2 regions of the Mesorhizobium sp. WSM1497 genome follow, and region 2 is predicted to be linked to the other one. Evidence: predicted binding sites of a transcription regulator. Region 2 holds the regulator's gene; the other holds the start of a gene.
The links. The regulator PhoB, encoded in region 2, activates phosphate uptake and scavenging genes when phosphate is short. The targets are predictions, from matches to a motif close to TGTCATNNANCTGTCAT.
Positions count from the first base shown of each region.

Region 1: A9K65_RS17215 (esterase-like activity of phytase family protein) is a predicted target of PhoB. The motif match lies at 2,581-2,597, and genes of this name have one in related genera.

Region 1 is NZ_CP021070.1:3,548,585-3,552,779, forward strand. It holds gene A9K65_RS17210 (MATE family efflux transporter) at 1-808, opposite strand, end outside; gene A9K65_RS17215 (esterase-like activity of phytase family protein) at 987-2,465, opposite strand; gene A9K65_RS17220 (FAD-dependent oxidoreductase) at 2,709-4,195, shown strand, end outside.
Region 2 is NZ_CP021070.1:1,482,147-1,486,341, reverse strand. It holds gene A9K65_RS07295 (sugar ABC transporter permease) at 1-21, opposite strand, end outside; gene xylF (D-xylose ABC transporter substrate-binding protein) at 164-1,204, opposite strand; gene A9K65_RS07285 (ROK family protein) at 1,474-2,721, shown strand; gene phoB (phosphate regulon transcriptional regulator PhoB) at 2,738-3,427, opposite strand; gene phoU (phosphate signaling complex protein PhoU) at 3,444-4,151, opposite strand; gene pstB (phosphate ABC transporter ATP-binding protein PstB) at 4,178-4,195, opposite strand, start outside.

The DNA.
Region 1 (4,195 bases), 2.1 Mb from region 2:
TCACCGTCAGTGCCGCCGCCGAAATGACGATCATCTGCAGGCCCATCGGCACGCCCTTGAAGACGACGATGCGCAGCAAGGTGGGATCGGGCCGCAACAGAGCGAGATTGGCGCCGGCCAGCCGCAGCGGATGCTTGCGCACATAGAGAACGATCAGGATGGCGATCACGCTTACCGTCTGGCCGATCAGCGTGGACGTGGCGGAGCCCGCGATGCCGAGTTCGGGAAACGGTCCGATGCCGGCGATGAGCAATGGGTTGAGCACGATGTCGAGGACGACGGCCAGCGCCATGAAGAAGAAGGGGGTGCGTGAATCGCCGGCACCGCGCAGCACGGTCATGACGAAGGACAGAAGGTTCATCATCGGCACGGCGACGAAGATGATGCGCAGATAGGAGCGCGCCAGCGGCAAGGCGTCGGCCGGTGTGCCGAGCGTGTTGAGAATGGCGTCAACCCAGATCCAGCCGCAGACCGCGAAGACAACCGAGACGAGGAAGAAGAACGTCGCGCTGGTGCCGACAATGCGGCGCGCCTCGGGCAGGTCGCGGGCACCGACCGACTGGGCCACCAGGATGGTGGCCGCCATGCCGATGCCGAACACAGTGCCGAGGATCAGGAACAGGACGAGGTTGGCGTTAGAGGTGGCGGTCAGCGCCGATTCGCCGAGAAAACGGCCGACCCAGACGGCGTTGATCGAGCCGTTGAGCGACTGCAGCACGTTGGAGCCGAGCACCGGCAGGGAGAACAGCAGAAGCGTGCGCGGGATCGGGCCGCTGGTCAGGTCGCCGGTGCGCCGGCGCGCGGGCATTTTTTCGTCCATGGCGGGCAACTCGGCGGATGGTGATTTGGATCCAGTCCACGATGATATCGCAGGCGGGACCGAGATGCACCCTTGCGAACGCGCCGCACTGAAAGCCGCTGCTTCGTTCATGCCCAGCCGCGAGCCCCAGCGGACGCGCCAAGCGCGCCCGCCTGGGCAGTGGTGGTTACTTCCTGGCGAGACCCGGCAGCGTGACCTGATAGACCAGGAACATGGTGTCGACATCGGCGCCGTCTTCCGCCTTGTAGGATTCGCCGACCTGAAAACCGTCCTGGGCGAGGAAGTCGTTGTCGTTGGCGACGAACAGGAAGTAGTCGTCGGGCAGCTTCGGATCGAGAACGCTGACCACCGACATCGCCTCCCACTTCTCCGACAGGTTGTTCTTGTCGTTCGGCGCGCCATTGTGCAGGCCGAAGCGGCCGAGTTCGCCCTTGTCGTTGATGTCGATGAACGGCGTCAGCTTGGCCGGCATCACCGACGGGTCGAGCACGCCCTTGGGCGCCAGCGGCTTGTCGGCGGCATCGAAGGCGCCGCCGGCGATGTCGGTCGCGGCCGAGACGTCGACGACGAAGATCTGGCGCACCAGCGAGGTGTCGCCCTTCAGCCCCTGGCCGTTGCCGCTGTCGCGCGCCAGCATCAGGAAGGTCTTGTCGGAGAGCGCCACGATCTCGCTCTGCGCGGCGATCTTGGTCTTGCCCTTGGCATCCTTGAACACCGGCAACGGCACGACATACTCATGCGCCAGTTTGAGGTGGGCGAGGTCGGACGCGTCATAGACCAGCGCACGCGTGTTCTGGCGCGTCGCGGGCGAATCGCCGCCATCCTGCCGGGGCGCCGATTGCAGCACCGCGATCAGGAACTTGCCGTCCGGCGTCATCGCCATTCCCTCCAGGCCCTGGTTGTTCTGGCGGCCGGTCTCGGGGTCCTTCGGATCGGGCTCGGCGGCACCGGGTCCCGGATTGTCCGAGGCGAAGTTCGGCGTGCCGTGGCGCATCGGCACGAAGGCGGCCGGTGGCTGGGTTGCCGACAGCAGATGCCCGTCGGCGGAAAACCGATAGATGTTCGGGCCGTATTCGTCGGAGATGAACATCGAACCATCGGGCAGCCGCACGATCGCCTCGTTGTCGAGCGCCAGCTTGCCATTGTCGGCTTGCGGCAGGATCGGCATGTCGCCGCTTGCCGCGCGCACGCCGTTGAGTGGGTCGAGGCCTGTGGCATCAGCCCCCTTGTCGTCGGTGAGAAGCATGGTGTCGGCGAGCGTTGCCTTGACGCCCGTCTGCTCCTGGCCGGCAGCAGGTGCCGCGCCCGGTGCGACCGGAGCAAATTCGATGGCGATCGTGTTGAGGCGCGGCCGGTAGTCGGTGGTGCCGACGACATTGTAGCCACGGTCCGGCAACAGCCAGAGCGAACCCCTGTAGCCGGCGGTGTCATGCGTCCAGCCTGATGCGTCGATCGCCATGCCGGAACCCGAGCCGAAGGTCTCGCCGAACTTGTCGCGCTGAGCGGCCGGGATGCGGCCGACGCCGACCAGCCCCTTGTTGACGAGGCCGCCGACGGTCGCGGTGCTGTCGGCGAGCGCCGGCGCCAAGGCGGTGAACAAGGCCAGCGCGACGCCAAGCGACGCGGGTCGATACAGGTGCTTCATGGATAATCCTCTTTGTGACGGATGTGCCGGAGCGGCCGCGGGACGAAAAACTGAAAGAGGTGCGACATCGATGATGCTGCGCAAGCCTCCCCGAAATGCGGTCTACGGCGCGAACATGATGCTTGCGTGACAGCGCGCAGTGCATGCCGGCGGTCGACGAAAAACGATGCGCGCGCCGGCACTGGACACTTATGTCTAGTAGATATATGCTCCAGTCTTCGGACCAACCGTGGAGGGGAAGCCTTGAAGTCGCACTACCGCGCAGTCGTCATCGGAGGTGGCGTGGTCGGAGCCTCGGTGCTCTATCACCTGACGCGGTTCGGCTGGAGCGATGTGGCGCTGATCGAGCGCGCAGAACTGACGGCCGGTTCGACCTGGCACGCGGCGGCAGGCTTCCATGCGCTCAACGCCGATCCCAACGTGGCGGCGCTGCAGGACTACACCATCAATCTCTACCGGGAGATCGAGGCCGAATCCGGCTGGGATATCGGCCTGCACATGACGGGCGGCGTCAACATCGCCAGCGATCCCGCGCGCTGGGAGTGGCTGAAATCAGCCTGGGCCGTGTTTCAGTCGGTCGGCATCGAGACCGCGCGCCTGGTCACGCCCGACGAGATCAAGGCGATCTGCCCGATCGTCGACGTCACCGGCGTGCTAGGCGGCCTGCATGATTCCAACGAGGGTCACCTCGACCCGTACGGTACCACGCATGCCTATGCGGGTGCTGCGAAGAAGCGCGGCGCCGACATCATCTTGCGCAACCGGGTCGTCGAGCTGAAAGCACGTGCCGACGGGCGCTGGGACGTCATCACCGAGCAGGGCACCATCATCGCCGAGCATGTCGTCAATGCCGGCGGGCTGTGGGCGAAGCAGCTCGGCCGCATGGCCGGCGTCGACCTGCCGGTGACGCCGATGGAGCACCACTATTTCATCACCGATGACATTCCGGAGATCGCAGCACTTGACAGGGAAATCGGCATCGCCGTCGATCTCGACGGCTTTTCGTACCTGCGGCAGGAGCGCAAGGGTGTGCTGCTTGGCGTCTATGAGCAGAACCCAAAGCACTGGAACATGGACGGAGCGCCGTGGGATTACGGCATAGAGCTGATCCCGCAAGACATCGACCGCATCAGCCCGGAACTCGCCAAGGCGCATGAGCGCTTCCCTTGCCTGGCGACGGCCGGTATCCGCAAATGGGTCAACGGCGCCTTCACCTTCACGCCGGACGGCAATCCGATTGTCGGGCCGGTGCGTGGTCTGAAGAACTACTGGGTCGCCTGCGGCGTCATGGCCGGTTTCAGCCAGGGCGGCGGCGTCGGCAAGTCGCTGGCCGAATGGATGATTTTCGGCGAGCCGCAGGCCGACATCTTCGGCATGGATATCGCTCGCTACGGCGCCTTCGCCGCCAACCGCGAATATCTTAGGCAGACGACGCGCCAGTTCTATTCGCGCCGCTTCGTCATGACCTTTCCCAATGAACGGCTGTCCGCCGGCCGGCCGCTGAAACGCCCCGGCGCCTATGACGGCATGAGCGCGGCGGGATGCGAATGGACGGCTTCCTGGGGGCTGGAAATCCCGGCCTATTTCGCGCCGATGGGATTTGCCGAGAGCACGACGCTGCGGCGCTCCAACGCCTTCGACATCGTCGGCGAGGAGGCGCTGCAGGTGCGGCGCGCCGCCGGCCTCGTCGATATCTCGGCCTATGCGCGCTATGCGGTGTCGGGGCTGGG
Region 2 (4,195 bases):
GTTGGACGTCGTGTCGGTCATGATTTCCTCCCACCGGCTGGCCGTCTGACGCGCATGCCGGAGCCCAGCCTAGAAGCTATCCGCATGATGCGGAAACACAATTCTTTGAGAAAACGCCGCGGCTTTTGGGCCGCGGCGTTCAGATATTTCGAAGTGGTCCGGATCAGTTACAGGCCGCGACGGTGCCGGCAGCGACACCCGCGCAGACTTCGTCCTTCTTGATCCAGCCAGCGTCGATGACGACGTTGAGATTGTCCTTGGTGATGGCAACCGGGGTCAGGAACAGCGACTTGACGGTGTTGCCGCCCGGCGTCGTGAAGTCCTTGGCGCCGGCGATGTCGCTCGTCTTCTTGCCGTCGGCCAGTTGCGAGGCGATCTCGGCGGCATTCTTGCCGAGCTCGCGCGCGTCCTTCCACACCGAGACGGTTTGCGTGCCCAGGGCGATGCGGTTCAGCGCGGCGTGGTCGCCGTCCTGCCCCGAGACCGGCACGGTGCCGGCCAAGCCTTGAGCCGTCAGCGCCGCGACGACGCCACCGGCAGTGCCGTCATTGGCCGCGACCACCGCGTCGACCTTGTTGTCGTTGGCGGTCAGGAACTGTTCCATGTTCTTCTGGGCGTTGGCGGGCAGCCAGCCATCCGTGTAGGCTTCGCCGACATTCTTGATCTTGCCGCTGTCAATGGCTTCCTTGAGCACTTCCATTGAGCCCGAGAACAGGAAGTCGGCATTGGGATCGGCACCGGAGCCCTTGATGAAGACGTAGTTGCCTTCCGGCTTGACCTTGAACACTTCGCGGGCCTGCATGCGGCCGACTTCCTTGTTGTCGAAGGTCAGATAGAAAACATCCTTGTTCTCGATCAACCGGTCATAGCCGACGACCGGAATGCCTTCGTCCAGCGCCTTCTGCACGGCCGGGCCGATGGCCGAAGCATCCTGCGCCAGGATGATCAGGGAATTGGCGCCCTGCGAGATCAGGCTTTCGACGTCGGTAAGCTGCTTGCCGGGATTGGACTGCGCATCGGCGGAGATGTACTTGTCGCCGGCGGCCTCGATCGCCGTCTTCATGGCGGCCTCGTCGGTCTTCCAGCGTTCCTCCTGGAAGTTGGACCACGAAACGCCGACGACTTTGTCCTTCGCCTGCGCGACAGACGCGAGCGTCAGCGACATGGCGGCACCCGCCAGGATGGCGGCTGTGAATCTTTTCATATTATCCTCCCTGCGCCGCGTATGGCGCGACCAAACTGGCCCGAGGGCCGGCACAGAGGCCCTATTTTTTCGAGCCTCGAAAAAATACTGGGCCAACGCCCGAACGCTGTCAACATCGATTCTGATGGATTTTGATGTCGTTTCGAATTTTTTTCGGGCCTCGGAATAAATAAATGACACGGCGCGCGGCTTCTGCCAGTATTTGACCGCGTCACCGACAGCGTTCCAGGGCAGGAAGAACCGCGGCGACCGGGAGGATATGAAAGAGCATGTCGGTCGGAATCCGCCACGACGATTTGCGCCGCCGCAACCGCGCGATGGTGATCGCGGCGGTGCGCCGCGCCGGACAGCCGTCGCGCACCGAGATCGCCGCAACCACAAGCCTCAGCCATTCGACGATCTCGGCGATCTCATCCGACCTGATCGTCGCAGGCATCCTGACCGAAAGCAAGCCGAGCGAGGCCGGCTCGCTCAAACGCGGCCGTCCGCAGGTCGGCCTCAGCCTCAATCCAGAAGCGGCCGCGGTAATGACCGTGGTGCTGTCGCTGAACTTCCTCTCGGTCGCCGTCATCGACTATGCCGGCCAGGTAATATCCGAGGAACAGCGTCGGCTCGACACGCTGACGATGTCGCGCGACTCGCTGATCGGTGAGTGCACGGCAATCGTGCGGCGCCGCCTGGAGGATCCCGACCTGGACGTGCGCAGCGTCGCTCGTATCGCGCTGGCCGTCCAGGGCATCACCGACACCCGTGCCCGCGCCATGCTGTGGTCGCCGATCACGCCGCACACCGACATCGCCTTCGCCGACATATTCGAAGAGGAGTTCGGCATCCCCGCCATTATGGAGAACGACTGCAACATGATGGCGGTGGCGCTGCGCTGGCGCGACCCCGATCGTTACCGCGACGATTTCATCGCCATCCTCCTGTCGCACGGCATCGGCATGGGGCTGGTGCTGAAGGGCGAATTGTTCACCGGCACCCATTCCTCGGGCGGCGAATTCGGCCACATGATCCATCGGCCGAACGGCGCGCTGTGTCGCTGCGGACGGCGCGGCTGCGTCGAAGCCTATGCCGGCAATTATGCCATCTGGCGCAACGCGCGGCAGATGGGCGAGGATGCAGAGCCCGTCGCCGATGTCAGCGACGCCGACATACGCGCCCTGGCTGCTGCCGCCCGCGAAAGGGACGGGCCCGAACGGGAAGCCTATCGCAAGGCCGGCGAAGCGCTCGGCTACGGCCTCGGCAGCCTGTTTGCGCTGATCGATCCGGCGCCGGTCGCCATGGTCGGCGTCAGCGCCGCCGCCTTCGACCTGATCGAGCCGGCATTGCGGCAAGCGATTGCCCAGACCGCCGGCGGCCAGCATTCCAAGTCGATTTCCTTCGACACCGAGCCGAACGAACTGCCGCTGATCCGCGAAGGCTGCGCCATGCGGGCGCTGATCTTCGTCGATCAGGAGATTTTTGCGCCGGGCGTGCAGGCGAGATCCGGTCTCGGCGGCAAGAACGTGGCGTGAGTTCAAACGAGGGAGTTCAGTCCTCGCGAATGGCGTAACCCGCCCCACGGATGGTGCGGATGACATCGGGCATACGGCCGTTGTTGACCGCCTTGCGCAGCCGGCCGACATGCACATCGACCGTGCGTTCGTCGATGTAGATCGTCTCGCCCCAGACATTGTCGAGCAGTTGGCTGCGCGAGAACACGCGGCCTGGATGGCGCATCATGAATTCAAGCAGGCGGAATTCCGTCGGCCCGAGCCGGATCTCGCTCTTCTTGCGATAGACACGGTGCGATTCGCGATCGAGCACGATATCGCCGACCTTGAGCACGCTGGACAGCACTTCCGGCTTGGCCCGGCGCAGCAGCGCCTTGACCCTGGCCATGAACTCCGGCGTCGAGAAAGGCTTGACCAGATAGTCGTCGGCACCGGTCGAGAGGCCGCGCACGCGGTCGCTTTCCTCGCCTCGCGCGGTCAGCATGATGATCGGCAGCCGCTCGGTCTCGGGACGCATCCTTAGCCGGCGGCAGAGTTCGATACCGGAAACCGCAGGCACCATCCAGTCGAGCACCAGAAGGTCTGGAACGTTCTCCTGCAGCCGGATTTCGGCCTCGTCGCCGCGCGTCACCACTTCGACCTGATAACCTTCGGATTCGAGATTGTAGCGGAGCAGCACGCCTAGCGGCTCCTCATCCTCCACCACCATGATGCGTGGCGCGATCATCGGCTGGTCACCCCTGTCATGCCGCTGGCGCGGACATTGCCGTCTCGTCCTGCTTCGGACGATTGGCTGGTAACTGCGTGCCGGTCAAAACATAATAGGCATTTTCGGCGATGTTGGTCACGTGGTCGCCGATCCGCTCGAGGTTCTTGGCGCAAAACAACAGGTGCGTGCACGCCGTGATGTTGCGCGGATCTTCCATCATGTAGGTCAGCAGTTCGCGGAACACCGATGTGTATTTGACGTCGATGCGTTCATCATTGTTTCTGAGCGTGGCAAGCGCTGCCGCGTCAGCGGCGGCATACTCGTCGACGACCCCCTGCACCTGGATCAGCACCAGCTGCGCCATTGCGTCGATCGAATGCGAAAGGTCGTGCGGCGTGACGCTCAGCCCGACAGTGCCGACGCGCTTGGCGATGTTCTTGGCAAGGTCCCCGATGCGCTCGAGGTCGCCGGCCATGCGGATCGAACCGACCACCGCACGCAGATCGTTGGCCATCGGCTGGCGCTTGGCGATCAGCGTGATGGCACGATCGTCCAGCTCGCGCTGGCGTGCATCCATGATGGCGTCATCGGAAACCACCCGCTGCGCCAGCGCATTGTCCGAATTGAGCAAAGCCCTGGTCGAGCCACCGACCATCGAGCGGGCGAGATCGCCCATGTCGCGGATCAGCTGGCTGATCTGCTCCAGATCCTCATCGAAAGATGCGACGGTATGTTCACCCATGATCTTCGTCCCTCATATGCCTGAGATCAGCCGAACCGGCCGGT